2 linked regions of the Noviherbaspirillum saxi genome follow. The protein of the gene in region 1 interacts with the protein of each later gene in a pairwise test. Links are inferred from orthologs where the notes say so. Each region holds a gene or a part of one and is shown in the gene's direction. Other genes may lie near its edges. The genes, in order: purT and D3871_RS14285.

Region 1 (8,748 bases):
TCGGAACGATGAAGAGCGAAATACCCTTCACACCGGGGATGAGCTTGCCGTTTTCATCCGGCACCTTGGCCAGCACCAGATGCACGATGTTTTCCGACAGCTCATGCTCGCCGGCGGAAATCCACATCTTGTTGCCCTTGAGCCGGTAGCTGCCGTCTTCCTGCGGCTCGGCGCGCGTCACGATATCCGATAGCGAGGACCCGGCCTGCGGTTCGGACAGGCACATGGTGCCGAAGAAACGGCCTTCCATCATGGGCTTGACGAAGGTCTCGATCTGTTCCGGCGTGCCGCATTTGAGCAGCGTGTTGGCATTGCCGATGGTAAGGAAAGGATAGGACGAGGTGCCGACATTGGCGCCCTTGAAGTAGCCGAAACCGGCCTTCTCGATCACGCATGGCAGCTGCATGCCGCCAAAGTCGTAATCCTGTCCCGCCGCCATCAGGCCGGCATCGCAGAAGGCTTTCAATGCCGTCTTCACTTCAGGAATGATGTGCACTTTCTCGCCATCGAAATGCGGCTCTTCCTGGTCGTTTTTCTTGTTATGCGGCGCGAACAGGTCGGTGGCGATCTGTTCGCAGGTATCCATGGCAGCATTGAAGGTTTCGCGCGAATGGTCCGAGTAGCGCGCGCGCTTGGTCAGCGCTTCCGCATCCAGCCATTCATACAGCAGGAATTCGAGATCGCGCCGGGAAATGATTTTCGATTGCATGATAGGCCCCGCATGCCAGTGGTATTAACCGCGGCACATAACGATAAGCATGTTGAAAGAGTCGGACATGGCAATGTCCAGATGCGCTCGTGGGCGCCGCAGCGCCCACGATATTGATACGGCTTAGACCACTTCGAAGAGGCCGGCAGCGCCTTGCCCGCCGCCGATGCACATGGTCACGACCACATACTTCGCACCACGGCGCTTGCCTTCAATCAGCGCATGGCCGGTAAGGCGCGCGCCGGAAACACCGTAGGGATGACCAACGGCGATCGCACCGCCGTTGACATTCAGGCGGTCGGCCGGGATGCCGAGTTTGTCGCGGCAGTACAGGACCTGCACCGCGAACGCTTCATTGAGTTCCCACAGGCCGATGTCTTCCACTTTCAGGCCAGCCTTTTTCAGTAGCTTGGGAATGGCAAAGACCGGACCGATACCCATTTCATCCGGTTCGCAACCCGCGATCGCAAAGCCGCGATAGATGCCTAGCGGTTGCAAGCCCTTCTGTTCGGCGAGCTTGCTGTTCATCACGATGGCTACCGATGCGCCATCGGAAAACTGGCTGGCATTGCCGGCAGTGATCACGCCACCCGGGATTGCGGTGCGGATCTTGGACACGCCTTCGATCGTCGTGTCGCCACGAATGCCTTCATCGGCGGAAATCGTTACTTCACGCGTGACCAGCATGCCGGTTTCCTTGTCGGCGACACCCATGATGGTTGTCATCGGCACGATCTCGTCATTGAATTTGCCGGCCGCCAGGGCCGCCGCAGCGCGCTGCTGGCTTTGCACGCCGTATTCATCCTGGCGTTCCTTGCTGATGTTGTAGCGCTTGGCAACCGTTTCCGCGGTCTGCAGCATCGGCCAGTAGATTTCCGGCTTGTTCTGCTTGAGCCAGACTTCGGCCATCATGTGCGTATTCGCTTCGTTCTGTACGCAGGAAATCGACTCGACGCCGCCTGCTGCATAGATATCGCCTTCCCCGGCGATCACGCGCTGGGCAGCAGTGGCGATAGTTTGCAAGCCCGAGGAGCAGAAACGGTTGATGGTCATGCCGGCGGTCGTCACCGGGCAGCCGCCGCGCAGGGCGATCTGGCGCGCAATATTGCTGCCGGTTGCGCCTTCCGGCGTCGCGCAGCCCATGATGACATCTTCGACTTCGCCGGCTTCGATCTTGGCGCGTTCGATGGCTGCCTTGAGCACATGGCCACCCAGCGTGGCGCCGTGCGTCATGTTGAATGCGCCTTTCCAGGATTTGGCCAGGCCAGTACGGGCTGTGGATACGATGACGGCGTCAGTCATTTGAGGCTCCTTGAATTGTAGGTATGAATGTTCGAATCAGTGCTCGAGCTTATTGCTTCTTGGGGAAACCGCTGCGCGGCCGGCCGCTGGCCACCCCCGCAATCGGGCAAAGCCGCTCAGGTCTCATTGAGATGCTGAACAAGCAAAAAATTCACTGAAATTTGAGAATAGCATAGTTTTAGCACGATCGTTCGTAAAACTTTTTGACTTTTTGGAATCCACGCAGATCGCCCTCCGCGGGCCAAACTGCCGGTTCAAAAAAAGTATTGCTTGTAAGTTTCTGTAAGTTTGAAGCAAGCATCCCGTAAGGTTGGAGTCGCACACTCCAGACGTGCAATATGGGCAAGAAGCTTTGCACATGGGATATTAATTATTTGAGGAGATAAGCATGGCGACAGTACAAACGACTGCACGCGGCATGACAGCGGAAGAGCGGAAAGTCATTTTCGCATCATCGCTGGGGACGGTATTCGAGTGGTACGACTTCTATCTTTACGGCTCACTGGCCGCGATCATTGCGAAACAGTTCTTTGCCGGTACCGACCCGAATACGGCGTTCATTTTCGCGCTGCTGGCATTTGCGGCGGGCTTTATCGTTCGTCCTTTCGGCGCGCTGGTGTTCGGCCGCCTCGGCGACATGATCGGACGTAAATACACCTTCCTGGTGACGATCCTGATCATGGGTATTTCGACCTTCATTGTCGGCCTGTTGCCCAACTATGCTTCGATCGGCATTGCTGCGCCGATCATCCTGATCACGCTGCGTATTCTCCAGGGCCTCGCGCTCGGCGGCGAGTACGGCGGCGCGGCAACCTATGTTGCCGAGCACGCACCGCACGGCAAGCGCGGCGCCTTCACCGCCTGGATCCAGACCACTGCAACACTGGGCCTGTTCCTGTCGCTAATGGTGATTCTGGGCACACGTACCGCGATCGGCGAAGCGGCATTCGCTGACTGGGGCTGGCGTATCCCGTTCCTGCTCTCGGTATTCCTGCTGGCAATTTCGGTATGGATCCGCCTGGCCATGAACGAATCCCCGGCATTCGCCAAGATGAAAGCCGAAGGCAAGACTTCCAAGGCTCCGCTGTCCGAATCCTTCGGCGAGTGGAAGAACCTGAAGATCGTCATCCTGGCGCTGGTCGGTCTGACAGCAGGTCAAGCGGTGGTCTGGTACACCGGTCAGTTCTACGCACTGTTCTTCCTGACGCAAACGCTCAAGGTTGACGGCGCAACGGCCAACCTGCTGATCGCGGCGTCGCTGGTGATCGGTACACCGTTCTTCATCGTGTTCGGCTCGCTATCCGACAGGATCGGCCGCAAACCGATCATTCTCGGTGGCTGCCTGATCGCTGCATTGACCTACTTCCCGATCTTCAGTGCGCTGACCCACTATGCCAACCCGGCTCTGGAAAACGCGATCAAGACCTCCCCGGTGGTCGTGACAGCGGATCCGGCAAAGTGCCAATTCCTGTTTAACCCGACAGGCACGAAGAAATTTACTTCCTCCTGCGATATCGCTCGTACCCTGTTGGCCAGCTCGTCGGTCAGCTACACGACGGTTGACGGCGCTCCTGGCTCCATCGCTTCGGTAAAGATCGGCGACAAGGTCATTCAAGGCTATGACGCGACAAGCCTGTCGAAAGAGGAAGCCGCCGCAAAAGACAAGGAGTTCAAGAAGGAAATGGGCGATGCCATCAAGGCTGCCGGTTATCCAAGCAAGGCAGATCCGGCCCAGATGAACAAGGGCATGATCTTGTTGCTGCTGGTTATCCTCGTGATCTACGTCACCATGGTGTACGGCCCGATCGCAGCGATGCTGGTTGAGATGTTCCCAACCCGTATCCGCTATACATCGATGTCCCTGCCGTACCACATCGGTAACGGCTGGTTTGGCGGCTTGCTGCCAACCACAGCCTTCGCGCTGGTGGCCTTCAAAGGCGATATTTACTACGGCCTCTGGTATCCGATCATCATCGCCCTGCTCACCTTCGTGATCGGCATGCTGTTTGTCCGTGAAACCAAGGACAGGGATATCTACGCTAACGACTGATCGTTGCAATGTTTCGGGCAACGTGTGTGCCCGACGTGAAAACCGCCTGCTTGCAGGCGGTTTTTTTTCATCCCTGCCGTGCGAGCCGTCCACGTCCAATTCTGGTATCGTCGCCGGACTGTCACAGCAATCCGCATTTATTCCCATTCTTACTTTCCTGCTGCCATGAAAACACCCGCACGCCTCGGTACCCCTCTCTCGCCTTCCGCTTTCAAAGTCATGCTGCTCGGCTCCGGCGAACTCGGCAAGGAAGTCATCATCGCCCTGCAACGACTAGGGGTTGAAGTGATTGCGGTAGACCGCTATGCGAATGCGCCGGGCCATCAGGTAGCGCATCGCGCCCATGTGATCGACATGACCGATGGCGCAGCATTGACCGCACTGATCGAACAGGAAAAGCCCGATCTGGTCGTGCCGGAAATCGAAGCCATTGCAACGCCCGCGCTGGTCGAACTGGAGCGGCAAGGACGCACCACTGTCATCCCAACCGCACGCGCGGCCTGGCTGACCATGAACCGCGAAGGCATACGCCGGCTCGCGGCCGAACTATTGGGGCTGCCGACATCGCCCTACCGCTTCGCGGACAGTCTTGATGAACTGAAGGTCGCCTGCGACGCGGTCGATTTTCCCTGCGTCGTCAAGCCGGTCATGTCGTCTTCCGGAAAAGGACAATCACGCGTGGACAGCGCGGCTGACGTTGAGCAGGCGTGGAAATACGCAGCGGCAGGAGGCCGAGTCGATGCCGGTCGCGTGATTGTCGAAGGCTTTATCGATTTCGACTATGAAATCACGCAACTGACTGTCCGTGCATTGAATGCGCAACAGGAAGTCGTCACCCACTTTTGCGAACCGATCGGCCACGTGCAGGAAAAAGGCGATTACATCGAATCCTGGCAACCGCATGCCATGCCCTCGGCCGCGCTGGATCGGGCGCGCGACATCGCACGCAAGGTGACGGATGAACTCGGTGGCCTGGGCATCTTCGGCGTCGAGTTGTTCGTGAAGGGCGACATGGTATGGTTTTCCGAAGTCAGTCCACGCCCGCACGATACCGGCATGGTGACCATGGCAAGCCAGCGGCAAAATGAATTCGAGCTGCATGCGAAGGCCATCCTTGGCTTGCCGGTCGACGTGACGCTGCTGGCGCCAGCAGCGTCCGCAGTCATTTATGGCCGGCATGAAGCGAAAGCAATCGCCTTCGAGGGAGTCGCCGATGCGCTCGCAAGTCCCGGCATCGACATCAGACTGTTCGGCAAGCCGGAATCGTTTGCACGGCGGCGCATGGGCGTAGCGCTGGCGACCGCCAGCGATGTCGAGACCGCGCGCATCCGCGCCAAGGAAGCGGCCGCGAAAGTGCGGCCGGTAACCTCCTCACATTAAAGAACTACGGCGCTGCCGTTGCCGGTGCCAGTGTCAGCGTGCCGAGTCCGCTCTTCTGCACGTCTTCACGGCGCGTCTTCATCGGCAGGTAAGCGGCCTCTGTCCAGCGCTGGCTGAGATTACGGTACAAGGGCGACAGAACGTTGCCCGACTGCCCGGTGGAATGGATGAACCGCGAGTTTTCCAGATTGGACAAGTCGTACAGCGCACGCAGGCTCGCTGCATGGCGGTTGGCAAAGGGTTCCTTGTCATCGCGCAGGTTATGGCGGCCTGCGTTGACGGTAAAGGTATCGCCGGGCGACGGTACCCGGATATCAAAGAAGCGTGCAAGGGCATCGACCTTGCCGAACGGCTTATGTTCGGAGCGCGCCACATGCGCATCGCCCCAGCGCCATTTTTCCATGTCGTTGCCATAGCGCTGCGCGAGATCGGCCAGTGTGGCTTCCAGTGAGGACGAGATGACATCGGCGCATTGCTTTGCCGTATCCTGTGCGACCGGTGCCGTAGCTTTTTTGATGTCCGCACACCATCTGGCCTGGCCCTCCTTGTTGCTTAGGACGTTGACCGTGGATAGATGCACGTTGCGCTGCTCCCAATAGTCTTTCATTAGGGCCTCGCCCAGCTCGTCCTCGAAAATCTGGCGCGACACGGTGCGCATCCAGGCGTTGTAGATCAGCGGTTCCGGCCGGTCGACTTTCATTTCTCCATTCCACTTGCTCAGCATCGCGAGCGCCGCATGTGCCCGATCGGATTGCGGAACCGCCTTGCGCAACACCGGCAGGATTTCCTGGGCGGCCAGCGATACCGCATCTTTCTGGATGGCTGCAAAGCTGTCCAGGTCATGCTTCGTCTGCGCGTCGAGCAGCATGTCGATGCGCTTGGCCCGATAGGGCAGCGCCCATTCACTGGTCAGGAAATGGGGATAGTCGGAAGCGACGATCTTGTGATTGGCTGTCATCACCTTGTGCGTAGACGGATTGAAATCGCGCGGCAGCGCTTCAAACGGGATAAAGCCGGCCCAGTCATAGCGCGCATCCCATCCCGGCGCCGGCGCAAGGCCTTTCAAATCATTGCCCGGCTTGCGGACAGGCACCCGGCCCGGCGCGATGAAACCGATGTTGCCATCGACATCCGCATACACCATGCTTTGCTGCGGCGAATTAAAGTCTTTCGCACCGTCCAGGAACTGTTCCCAGTTTTGCGCGCGGTTGAATTTCATGCCGGCCTGCAGCGTCATGTCGTCGTCCCGCAACGCCGTCCAGGCAAAAGCAACGACATACTTGCCGGTATCGAGCGCAGCCTTGTTAATGATCGGCAGTGCGCCGCTGATGACCGGACCATGGCGCGTCTCTTTCACGTCCAGTGCAACATCGGGCTGTCCCTTGACCTTGATGATTTCGGTACGGGTCTGAAAGTCGGCCCAGCCCTCGGGCGTCTGATATTGCTTGCCGTTGTCTGGACTTACGCGTTCGATGTACAAGTCCTGCACATCGGGCGCGGTATTGGTGAAGCCCCAGGCGATCTTGTCATTGCGGCCCAGCACCACGCTCGGGATGCCCGGCAGGGTCGCACCGATCACATTGAATCCCGGCGCGGACAAATGCGCGAAATACCAGAGCGCGGGCGCGGTCAAGCCCAGATGCGGGTCGTTGGCAAGCAAGGGTTTGCCGGTCTCGGAACGAGGCCCGCTAACGACCCAGTTATTCGAACCCATCCCATCGACATACGATGGCGGCGCAGCCGACGCGATGCGTACGAGCTGGTCGGCGGTTCCTGTCAATTCTCCATATAGCCCCGTGTAATCCTGAGTCGGCAATACCGGATCGCCGGGATAGGGAGGGAGGAATTCGTTGATGCGGGCCAGCGACATCCGCTGCGCCAGACGCATGCGCAGCAGTTCCTGCGTCCAGTTCGCGCCCAGGTCCCATGCCATCATGGTTTGCCAGCCTATCGAATCGGCCGGCTCCCAGGGCGCGGGAGCCGGCGCGCCGGTGAGGATGAATTCCGGCGGAAGCGGGCCGCTGCGATTGGCCAGCCAGGCATTGACGCCGCGCGCATAGGCTTCCAGTGCGGAGCGCGTCTGCGGCGACAGTTTGGCAAGGATACGTTCGGCATTGCGCCTGACGCCAAGCGTGCGCAGGAAGCGATCGGTATCGACGGCATTCGGACCGAGCACCTCGGCCATACGACCGGCAGCGATGCGCCGGTTCATTTCAAGCTGCCACAAGCGATCCTGCGCATGGGCATAGCCGAGCCCGAAGTAAGCGTCATTTTCGGATTGCGCGTAAATGTGCGGAATGCCTTCCGCGTCGCGCACGATCTCGACCGCGGCATTCAACCCCGAAAGGGGCACCTTGCCGTCCACCATGGGCTGGCTCGCTTGGCGATACCAGAGCGCGGCACCGATCAGCCCGATGGCAGTAACGCCGACCAGTATGGCGCCGGCAAGGGCAACTTTTCTGAATATTCTTGTCATACTTTCATTCTTATCGTGATTCACAATCGAATAGCGTAGCACAGGAAAAACCGCTATCGGAACCGGCAGCTTTGCCAAATGGTAAGATGTGGAGTAGACCTTGAAATCGCAGCATACCAATTCTTATCTTATGAAATTTGACGTCGCCATCGTCGGAAGCGGGCTTGCCGGCCTGTCTGTCGCCTTGCATCTTGCCAAAACCCGCAAGGTCGCAGTGATTTCCAAACGCAGCCTGCTGGATGGAGCCAGCAACTGGGCCCAGGGCGGCATTGCCGCCGTGCTCGATTCCGGCGACAGCCACGACAAGCATATAAGCGATACGCTGGTTGCGGGCGCGGGACTGTGCGATGAAACGGCGACACGCGAGATCGTCGAAAACAGCCGCGCCGCGATCGAATGGCTGATTGAACAGGGCGTACCATTCACCCGTGATCCGACCGCGGAGCTCGGTTATCACCTCACCCGCGAAGGCGGCCACAGCGAGCGCCGCATCATTCACGCGGCCGACGCCACTGGCCACGCCGTGCAACTGACGCTTGAACAGAAAGCGCGCGCGCATCCAAACATCACCGTCCTGGAAAACCATTTCGCAATCGATGTCATCAAGTCCGACAAGGTGCCGGGCACGACCGGTGTCCCGTATTGCATGGGCCTGTACGTGCAGGATGTAGCCACCGGCAAGGTCAGCACGCTGGCCGCCGACCAGACCGTGCTGGCAACCGGCGGTGCGGGAAAAGTCTATCTGTACACCACCAACCCGGATACCGCGACCGGCGACGGAATCGCAATGGCGTGGCGTGCCGGCTGCCGGGTCGCGAACATGGAATTCAT
Region 2 (8,893 bases), on another replicon or contig:
CGATCATTGCGCATGAAATTCCGCAGGAAATTGGTGACTTCATCGTGTTGCTCAATGCAGGATTTACCCGTACGCGTGCTTATGTGTACAACGTTGTGTGCAGCCTGATGTCGGTGGTGGGGGGCGTGCTGGGGTATTTCATGCTGGAGCGGGCGAGCGACTGGATTCCGTATGTACTGGTGTTTGCTTCTTCGGGATTTATCTATATCGCGGTGAGCGATTTGATGCCGCAGATGCAGCGGCGGGCAACGTTGCGGGAGACGATTCCGCAGGTGGTGTTGATTGCGGTGGGGGTGGGGATTGTGTTGTTTTTGACGGGGCAGAATCATGCGCATTGAGTGCGTGTCGTCGTTCCGAGGTTTCTTCGGAGACTCTGTGCTGCCCGCTCTTCGTAGCGACTAGCCGGGAGTGGCCCCGGCGGGCCACTTTCTTTTTTGCTTCGCCAAAAATTACTCTCCGCGGGCCACCGGTCTCCCCGGGTCTGCACACCATTCGCTCCAGGATCCCGGATATAGCGCTGCGCCGGAAAGTCCGGCAATTTCCATTGCCAGCAAATTATGGCAGGCAGTCGCGCCTGATCCGCACTGCACGATGCTGGCTTCCGGCGATATCAGCAATGCGGAGAAATCGGACCGCAATTCGTCCGCTGACTTGAATCGACCGTCAGTCGTCAAATTGTCTTTAAAAAAACGATTCTTCGCGCCGGGGATATGGCCGCCTACCGGGTCCAGGGTTTCGTTTTCGCCGCGGAAGCGGTCAGGCGCGCGGGCGTCGATTACGATGCGGGTTGGGGTGTTGAGGTTGGCCAGCACATCGTCGACGTTCACCGTGGCGACAAGCGAGGAATGCGGTTCGACGTTGCCGCGCACAGGTGTCACGACATCTTTCGATAGCGGCAGGCCGCGTGCCAGCCATGTTGGGAGACCTCCGTCGAGCACGGCTACCGCTTGGTGGCCGACCCAGCGCAACATCCACCACAACCTTGCTGCGAACATGCCGCCATGCTCGTCGTAGGCAATAACTTGCGAACTATGATTGACGCCCCAGCGCCGCAAGGTTTCAACGAAGGCCGTCGGCTGAGGCAGCGGGTGGCGGCCACGGAATTTGCCGTTGGACCCCGGACTCTTGTCGGACAGGTCGGTGTCGAGGCTGGCAAAGCGCGCACCGGGAATATGACCGCCGGCGTAGGCTTCGGCACCCGCCGCCGGATTGGTCAGATCATGCCGGCAATCGATAACGACCCAGGCCGGATCCTGGTAATGCCGGGCGAGGTCGTTGGCAGAAATCAGCGTGGTATACGGCATGCATATCTCCTCTACACTTCGGTAGCTATCGGATCGTTGGCTTGCGCGACCGTAGCCTTGGCGGCGGGAGTCGCGGTGTTGCGCGTATTGTAATAGGTCGCGGCCAGTCCGCTGCCAAGAATGATGGCAATTCCACACCATCCCAGCCAGCCCGGCACGTCGCCCCAGATCAGAATGCCCCAGGCGCTTGAAAACACGATGCCGGTGTATTGCAGGTTGGCCGTGACCAATGTCTTGCCAAGCCGGTATGCGCGTGTCATCGCCATTTGTGCCACCGTGGCGGTCACGCCGATGGCGAGCAACAGCAAAATTCCCTTGCCATTGTGGGCACTCCACACGGCGGGACGGCCATCTATGGTGTTGGCGATGACGCCTGCCAAGCCGGCCAGCAATCCCATCAGGGAAAAATAAAACACGACCCGGTATTCCGGCTCCCCAAGCTGTCCCAGACGACGCACCTGCAGATAGGCGATCGCGGAAATAAAACCCGAGCCAAGACCGACCAGCCCCGCCAGCCATTGATCGGCATGGAAGGCAGGGCGCAACAGCATGGTCACGCCGATGAAGCTAAGCAGGATGGCGGCCGCCAGCCCCCATTCGAAACGTGTTTGCCCGCTCCACCAGCCGGCGATAAAAAGAATAGCGGCGATCCAGATCGGTGACATGTAGTTCAAGGTCATGCCGGTAGCAAGCGGCAGCTGACCGATAGACCAGAACCACATCCACAATGCCGCGACGCCTATGATCCCGCGCCATACATGGTGCCAGGGCAGGGATGTACGGAAGCTGCCTCCGCGCACGGCGATCAGGCAGCCGAGGAACAAAACCCCGACCAAGCCGCGGTACATCACGATTTCAGATACGGAGTAGATCGAGGACGCCATCTTGACGCAGACGCCCATCAGGGAAAATACGAAGCTGGCAAACAGCATCCAGAGTGATTGCATGGGAAAGGCCGCCAGAGAAGTGCCGGTGCGGTGGTGTTGCGGGGTCTTCGATGATACGCGGATTCTTCCCGGCGAGCAGGCGTGGCGCCATGGCGGCCTTTCGCAGCTATCCAGCAGCTGTCCAAAGTACTGCCGGTGCCCGGAGCATAGCCCTGGGTACCGGCAGGAAACGTGAAGAAGCTCCTCGGACCGTCAGCGCGCCTGCAAGGCAATCTGCCTGCGGTACCACTCGTGGAAATGCTGCATGCCGTCTTCCATCGGCGACTGGTACGGACCCACTTCGCTGGTGCCGCGCTGCATCAGGATGCGGCGACCGGCATCCATGCGCATGCCGATTTCATCGTCTTCAATGCAGGTTTCCATGTAGGCGTCGCGCTCGGCGGCGATGAAATCGCGCTCGAACAGCACGATTTCTTCCGGATAGTAAAACTCCACGACATTGCGGGTTTTTTGCGGACCGTCCGGCCATACGGTCGACACCACCAGCACGTGCGGATACCACTCGACCATGATGTTCGGATACAGCGTGAGCCAGATCGCGCCGTAAGGCGGCGGTTCACCGTTGCGGAATTGCAGCACCTGCTCCTGCCATTTCTTGTACTTCGGTGTGCCGAACTTCGATAGCGCATGATTGACCCCCACCGTCTGCACGCTGTAGTGCTCGCCAAATTCCCAGCGCAGGTCGTCGCAGGTCACGAAGCTGCCCAGCCCTGGATGGAAGGGCTCGACATGGTAATCCTCCAGATACACCTCGATGAAGGTTTTCCAGTTGTAATCGCAGTCATGCACCTCGACATGGTCGAGCATGTAGCCGCTGAAATCGAGATCCCTGGTCACGCCGAGTTTGGACATGATCTGTGCGACATTCACGCCATTGTCTTCGAACAGCAGGCCGTTCCAGTTCTGCAGCGGTGTGCGAGACAGGTTCAGGCACGGCGTTTCGCCAAAATGCGGCGCACCGATCAGTTTGCCCTCGAGATCATAGGTCCAGCGATGCAGGGGGCAGACGATATTGGCTGCATTCCCGCGACCATCAAACATTTTTGCCTGCCGATGACGGCAGACATTGGAAAGCAATTCAATGCCATGCGCGTTGCGCACCAGCATGCGGCCTTCGTTTTCCCATGCCAGCGTTGCATAGTCGCCGACGTTCGGGACTTGCAATTCATGGCCGGCATAACGCGGGCCGTGTTGAAACAGCTGCGTGATTTCGTGTTGTAACAGTGTGTCGTCGAAGTAGACGTTGACCGGAAGTTGCGCGTTGGAACGCGCCAGATTGGCGACATTAGCCAGATCGGACATCCCCACCCCCAAATTAATTTGCACCAACCTAAGAGAGAAAGAATCCGCAAAAACCAGTATCAAATAAGATGAAACGGAAATTTTGGACAGAACCGAGGATTATACCTCAGAGTGTTGCCTGAACGACTGATTGAGGTCCGTCACGTGGAAGGGGAATGAAAGGATGGAGTTGCATGTCTTTTATAAGAATTCCGCTGTGTTCATGAGCGGATAGGAATAAGCCACTGCCGCTTGAATGCGAACACAGTACTCCGCAGAAGTTGCATAATTTCTATCGGTCGTTGATTTTTGTCACAAAACTCATCTTTTGGCAGTCAAAAGTAACTGAATGTTGATTGCTTGAATCCAACTGTATCAAGTGGTTTGTTCTAAAATACCGGGTTAAACTTCAGATTCATCCACTATGTCCAAGAAATCAGTGCCCTCCGAACAACCGGCTTCCTTCGAAGATGCCATGGCCGAGCTGGAGCGGCTTGTCGCCCAGATGGAAGCGGGCGAATTGCCGTTGGAAGCGTCTGTGGCGGCCTACAAGCGCGGGTCGGAACTGGTCAAATTTTGCAGCGGCCAGCTCGACAAGGTGGATAGCCAGGTAAAAGTACTCGAAGGCGACATGCTCAAGCCCTTTGTCACTGATGCCGACAGCGACGCCGGGGCGGAGGAATGACATCGTCTATCGCAAGTTTTGCTGATTGGATGAAACAGGTCCAGTCGACCATGGAAGAAGCGCTTGGTGCATCGCTGCCATCGGACGCGACAGTACCGGCCCGCTTGCATGAGGCAATGCGTTACGCGGTGCTCAACGGCGGCAAGCGCGTACGCCCGCTGCTCGTGTTTGCCGCCGGCGACCTGTTTGACGCCGATGCGGCAAGCTTGCAGCGTGCGGCGGCGGCGCTGGAAATGATTCATGCGTATTCGCTGGTGCATGACGACATGCCGTGCATGGACGATGATGCATTGCGGCGCGGCAAGCCGACCGTGCACGTGAAATACGACGAGGCCACCGCTTTGCTGGTGGGGGATGCGTTGCAGTCGCAAGCCTTCGTCGTGCTGAGTGAAGGTGTTGCAGAAGGCGAAGGCCAGGCAACGCGCCGGCTCGCGATGCTGCGCCTGCTGGCACAAGCGTCGGGTTCGGCCGGCATGTGCGGCGGACAGGCGATTGATCTTGCCAGTATCGGACTCGCATTGTCGCTGGGCGAGCTGGAGCACATGCATCAATTGAAGACCGGAGCATTGTTGCGCGCCTCGGTGCTGCTTGGCGCGTTGGCGGGAAAGACCTTGTCCGATGCCGAAATCGCTGCGCTCGACGCTTATTCCGTGGCGATCGGCCTTGCATTCCAGGTCGTGGACGACGTGCTCGATGCCACCGCCGATTCGGCAACGCTTGGCAAGACCGCCGGCAAGGATGCGGCGGATAACAAGCCGACGTATGTATCGATACTTGGGCTCGCCGAGTCGAAAGCCCTGGCAGATAAATTGCGGGATGATGCGCATCGTGCGCTCATGCCGTTTGGAGAAAAAGCACGGCGTTTGCGGGAAATCGCAGACTTGATCGTGCAACGGAAAGCCTAGCATGAACCTGCTCAAAAATATCGACGTACCGGCAGATCTGAGAAAACTCTCGCGCGCGCAGCTCAAGCCGCTCGCGGACGAATTGCGCGGCTTCGTGCTCGATTCGGTGTCAAAGACCGGCGGACACCTGTCTTCCAATCTCGGCACCGTCGAACTGACCATTGCGCTGCATTACGTTTTCAATACGCCGGAAGATCGCATCGTCTGGGACGTCGGTCACCAGACCTATCCGCACAAGATCCTGACCGGCCGCCGCGACCGCATGCAGACGCTGCGCCAGATGAATGGCATCTCCGGTTTTCCGCGTCGTGACGAAAGCGAATACGACACCTTCGGCACCGCGCATTCATCAACCTCGATCTCGGCGGCGCTGGGCATGGCCCTGGCAGCAAAGACCAAGGGCGAAAACCGTCATGCGATCGCGGTGATCGGCGACGGCGCGATGACGGCCGGCATGGCGTTCGAGGCGCTCAACAATGCAGGCGTCTACAACGACGTCAATCTGCTCGTCATCCTGAACGACAATGACATGTCGATCTCGCCACCGGTCGGCGCGCTCAACCGTTACCTCGCCCGCCTGATGTCCGGCAAGTTTTACGCCGCCGCGAAAAACGTGGGCAAGACGGTATTGCCCGGCCCCATGCTGGAACTGGCCAAGCGGTTGGAAGAACATGCGAAAGGCATGGTCGTGCCTGCGACCATGTTCGAGGAATTCGGTTTCAACTACATCGGTCCTATCGATGGGCATGACCTCGAGTCGCTGGTGCCGACGCTGCAAAACCTGAAGAACCTGAAAGGCCCGCAATTCCTGCATGTGGTAACCCGCAAAGGACAGGGTTACAAGCTGGCCGAGGCCGATCCGGTGTTGTATCACGGGCCCGGCAAGTTCAATCCGGACGAAGGCATCAAGCCTGCGGCCGCGAGCAAGATGACCTATACCCAGGTGTTTGGCGACTGGCTGTGCGACATGGCCGAGCATGATCAACGACTGGTGGGTATCACGCCGGCCATGCGCGAAGGTTCCGGCATGGTGCAGTTCGAACAGCGCTTTCCCAGCCGCTATTACGATGTCGGTATTGCCGAGCAGCATGCGGTGACATTCGCGGGTGGCATGGCTTGCGAAGGCTTGAAGCCGGTCGTGGCGATCTATTCGACCTTTCTGCAGCGCGCCTACGACCAGTTGATTCATGACGTGGCATTGCAAAACCTGGATGTCACATTTGCGCTCGACCGCTCGGGACTGGTCGGTGCCGATGGCGCGACCCATGCGGGCAACTACGATATCGCTTATCTGCGTTGCATTCCCAACATGGTGGTGATGGCGGCTTCGGACGAGAATGAATGCCGGCAGATGCTATCGACCGCGTATCAGTATCCGGGACCGGCTGCGGTGCGCTATCCGCGCGGGGCTGGTATCGGGGCCGCGATTGAGAAGTCGCTTGCAGTGCTGCCGCTGGGCAAGGGTGAAATACGGCGCCAGGGCAAGGACATTGCGATTCTCGCGTTTGGAACGATGGTCGCGCCCGGTCTTGCCGCTGGCGAAGAGCTTGATGCAACGGTGGCCAATATGCGCTTCGTGAAGCCGCTCGATATTGAATTGGTGAAGCAGTTGGCGCAGACGCATGAGGTGCTGGTGACGGTTGAAGAAGGCGCTGTCATGGGTGGCGCCGGATCGGCGGTGGCCGAGGCACTGGCGGAGGCCGGTATTGTGAAGCCGATTTTGCAGTTGGGATTGCCGGATCGGTTTATCGATCATGGGGATGCGGGGCAGTTGCTGGCGATGTGCGGGTTGGATGGGAAGGGGATTGTGGCTTCGGTGAGGACGCGGTTTGGGGGTAAGGGTGAGCCGCGGTTGGTGGTGAACAACTGAGGCCTTGTTCTTTGTCTCTTCGGTGATGCTGGACTGTTGGTTCTTCGGACGGGCTGGCCGGGACTGGCCCCGGCGGGCCACTTACTTTCTTTGCTTCGCCAAAGAAAGTAAGCAAAGAAGGGGGGCCGCCGAGGCGACCCTACTGCCGCCGCCCTTCGGGTTCCCAAAAGAGTGATGCGCCAAGCGGGAAGCGCAGAACTCGCCTGCGGCTCAAACAACTGCGCTTCTTTATCCGCTTGGCGCATCACTCTTTTGGCGTCGGCAGAAGGGATATGCCACAGCCTCTGTGTGCAGCGGTAGCCAAGTGCTTGCTTGATACTTGCCGCTGAACGGTCCCTTCCCCCTTATAGGGGGAAGGTTAGGATGGGGGTGCTGCGGTCGAGTCACATTTGCCCCCCCTCACACCTCCCGCTTCCTCTCCTTCTCCCACAACACATCGCTGCCACCAGCAAACCGGTTCAACACCCGCGACAGCACAAACATCAAATCCGACAAGCGATTCATGTATTGCCTCGGATTGTCATTGAGCTTTTCGCTATTCCCCAACGTGACAATCGCCCGTTCCGCTCGTCGGCAGATGGTGCGGCAGACATGCGCCAGCGCAGCGGCGCGCGAGCCGGCGGGGAGGATGAAATCCTTCAGCGGCGGCAGGTCCGCATTGTATTTTTCCAGCAGCGTATCCAGTCGTCCCACATGCACTTCGGTGATCAGCGTATAACCGGGAATGCATAGCTCGCCGCCGAGGTCGAACAGGTCGTGCTGGATCGAGACGAGCTCTTCACGCAGCGCCGCCGGTAATTCTTCGCACAGCAGCAGGCCGATATGGGAATTGAGTTCGTCGACGTCGCCCATCGCGTGTACGCGCAGGCTGTCCTTGCCGACACGGCTGCCGTCGCCCAGGCCCGTAGTGCCATTGTCGCCGGTGCGGGTCGCGATTTTTGAAAGTCGGTTGCCCATGATGATCTTGGTAGATTGAAAATAGCCAGCATACGGCAAATCCGGCCGTTACGCAGTCGTCGGCGCGACGATGTCGGGGTGGCGTGCATCAGAGTAAAATCAGGCAAACAATTGCATACCTTCGGAGACAAGCATGAACCATCCCGCACAGGCGGCAGCGCTCAGGAAACCCTTGCCGGCCGAACTGCTGGCGGCACTCGAAGCGATCTTCGAAGACCGTCTGTCGACCTCGCAGGCGATGCGCGAGCATCATGGCCGCGATGAATCGTCCTACGACCCTATGCTGCCCGATGCGGTCGTGTTTGCGCAAACCACCGAAGAAGTCGCGCAGGCGGTCAAGCTGTGCGCCAGCCATGAAGTGCCGGTCATTCCGTATGGCACGGGTACCTCGCTCGAAGGGCATATCCTGGCCTTGAGCGGCGGCGTCACGATCGACTTGTCGCAAATGAACCAGGTGCTGGCGATACACGCCGAAGACCAGACCGTCACGGTGCAGGCGGGTGTAACCCGCAAGCAACTGAATCAGGAAATCCGCGATACCGGCCTGTTTTTCCCCATCGATCCCGGCGCCGACGCTTCGCTCGGCGGCATGGCGGCGACGCGCGCATCGGGCACCAATGCCGTGCGCTACGGCACCATGCGTGAAAACACGCTGGCGTTGACGGTGGTCACTTCCGATGGCCGCATCATCAAGACCGGCACACGGGCAAAGAAATCGTCCGCCGGCTATGACCTGACGCGCATCTTTGTCGGCAGCGAGGGAACGCTCGGCATCATTACCGAAGTCACCGTACGCATCTATCCGCAACCGGAAGCGGTGTCGGCCGCAGTTTGCTCGTTCCCGTCGACCGCCGATGCGGTCAATGCGGTGATCCGCACGATACAGATGGGCGTGCCGATCGCGCGTGTCGAATTCCTTGATGAAAACAGCGTGCGTTCGATCA

Evidence for each region.
Region 2: the proteins of purT (region 1) and D3871_RS14285 interact in binary tests that used the Escherichia coli proteins (3 or more experiments, as listed by UniProt). The link is inferred for Noviherbaspirillum saxi from one-to-one orthologs.

The regions. Positions count from the first base shown.
Region 1 is NZ_QYUO01000002.1:1,119,081-1,127,828, reverse strand. The notes cover bases 3,546-6,333. They hold purT (formate-dependent phosphoribosylglycinamide formyltransferase), read left to right. Parts: upstream 3,546-4,226; coding sequence 4,227-5,441; downstream 5,442-6,333. Other genes in these bases: D3871_RS20825 (penicillin acylase family protein), read right to left, coding at 5,446-6,333; D3871_RS20835 (MFS transporter), read left to right, coding at 3,546-4,061. Outside these bases: D3871_RS20845 (acyl-CoA dehydrogenase), read right to left, coding at 1-709; D3871_RS20840 (acetyl-CoA C-acyltransferase), read right to left, coding at 833-2,011; more of D3871_RS20835, read left to right, coding at 2,400-3,545; more of D3871_RS20825, read right to left, coding at 6,334-7,917; nadB (L-aspartate oxidase), read left to right, coding at 8,048-8,748. UniProt on the Escherichia coli protein: Involved in the de novo purine biosynthesis. Catalyzes the transfer of formate to 5-phospho-ribosyl-glycinamide (GAR), producing 5-phospho-ribosyl-N-formylglycinamide (FGAR). Formate is provided by PurU via hydrolysis of 10-formyl-tetrahydrofolate.
Region 2 is NZ_QYUO01000001.1:3,024,672-3,033,564, reverse strand. What follows is about bases 3,252-6,184. They hold D3871_RS14285 (polyprenyl synthetase family protein), read left to right. Parts: upstream 3,252-4,246; coding sequence 4,247-5,122; downstream 5,123-6,184. Other genes in these bases: dxs (1-deoxy-D-xylulose-5-phosphate synthase), read left to right, coding at 5,124-6,184; D3871_RS14290 (exodeoxyribonuclease VII small subunit), read left to right, coding at 3,957-4,217; D3871_RS14295 (aromatic ring-hydroxylating oxygenase subunit alpha), read right to left, coding at 3,252-3,553. In the rest of the region: D3871_RS14310 (ZIP family metal transporter), read left to right, coding at 1-338; D3871_RS14305 (sulfurtransferase), read right to left, coding at 450-1,304; D3871_RS14300 (DMT family transporter), read right to left, coding at 1,316-2,251; more of D3871_RS14295, read right to left, coding at 2,444-3,251; more of dxs, read left to right, coding at 6,185-6,992; D3871_RS14275 (cob(I)yrinic acid a,c-diamide adenosyltransferase), read right to left, coding at 7,392-7,949; D3871_RS14270 (FAD-binding oxidoreductase), read left to right, coding at 8,083-8,893.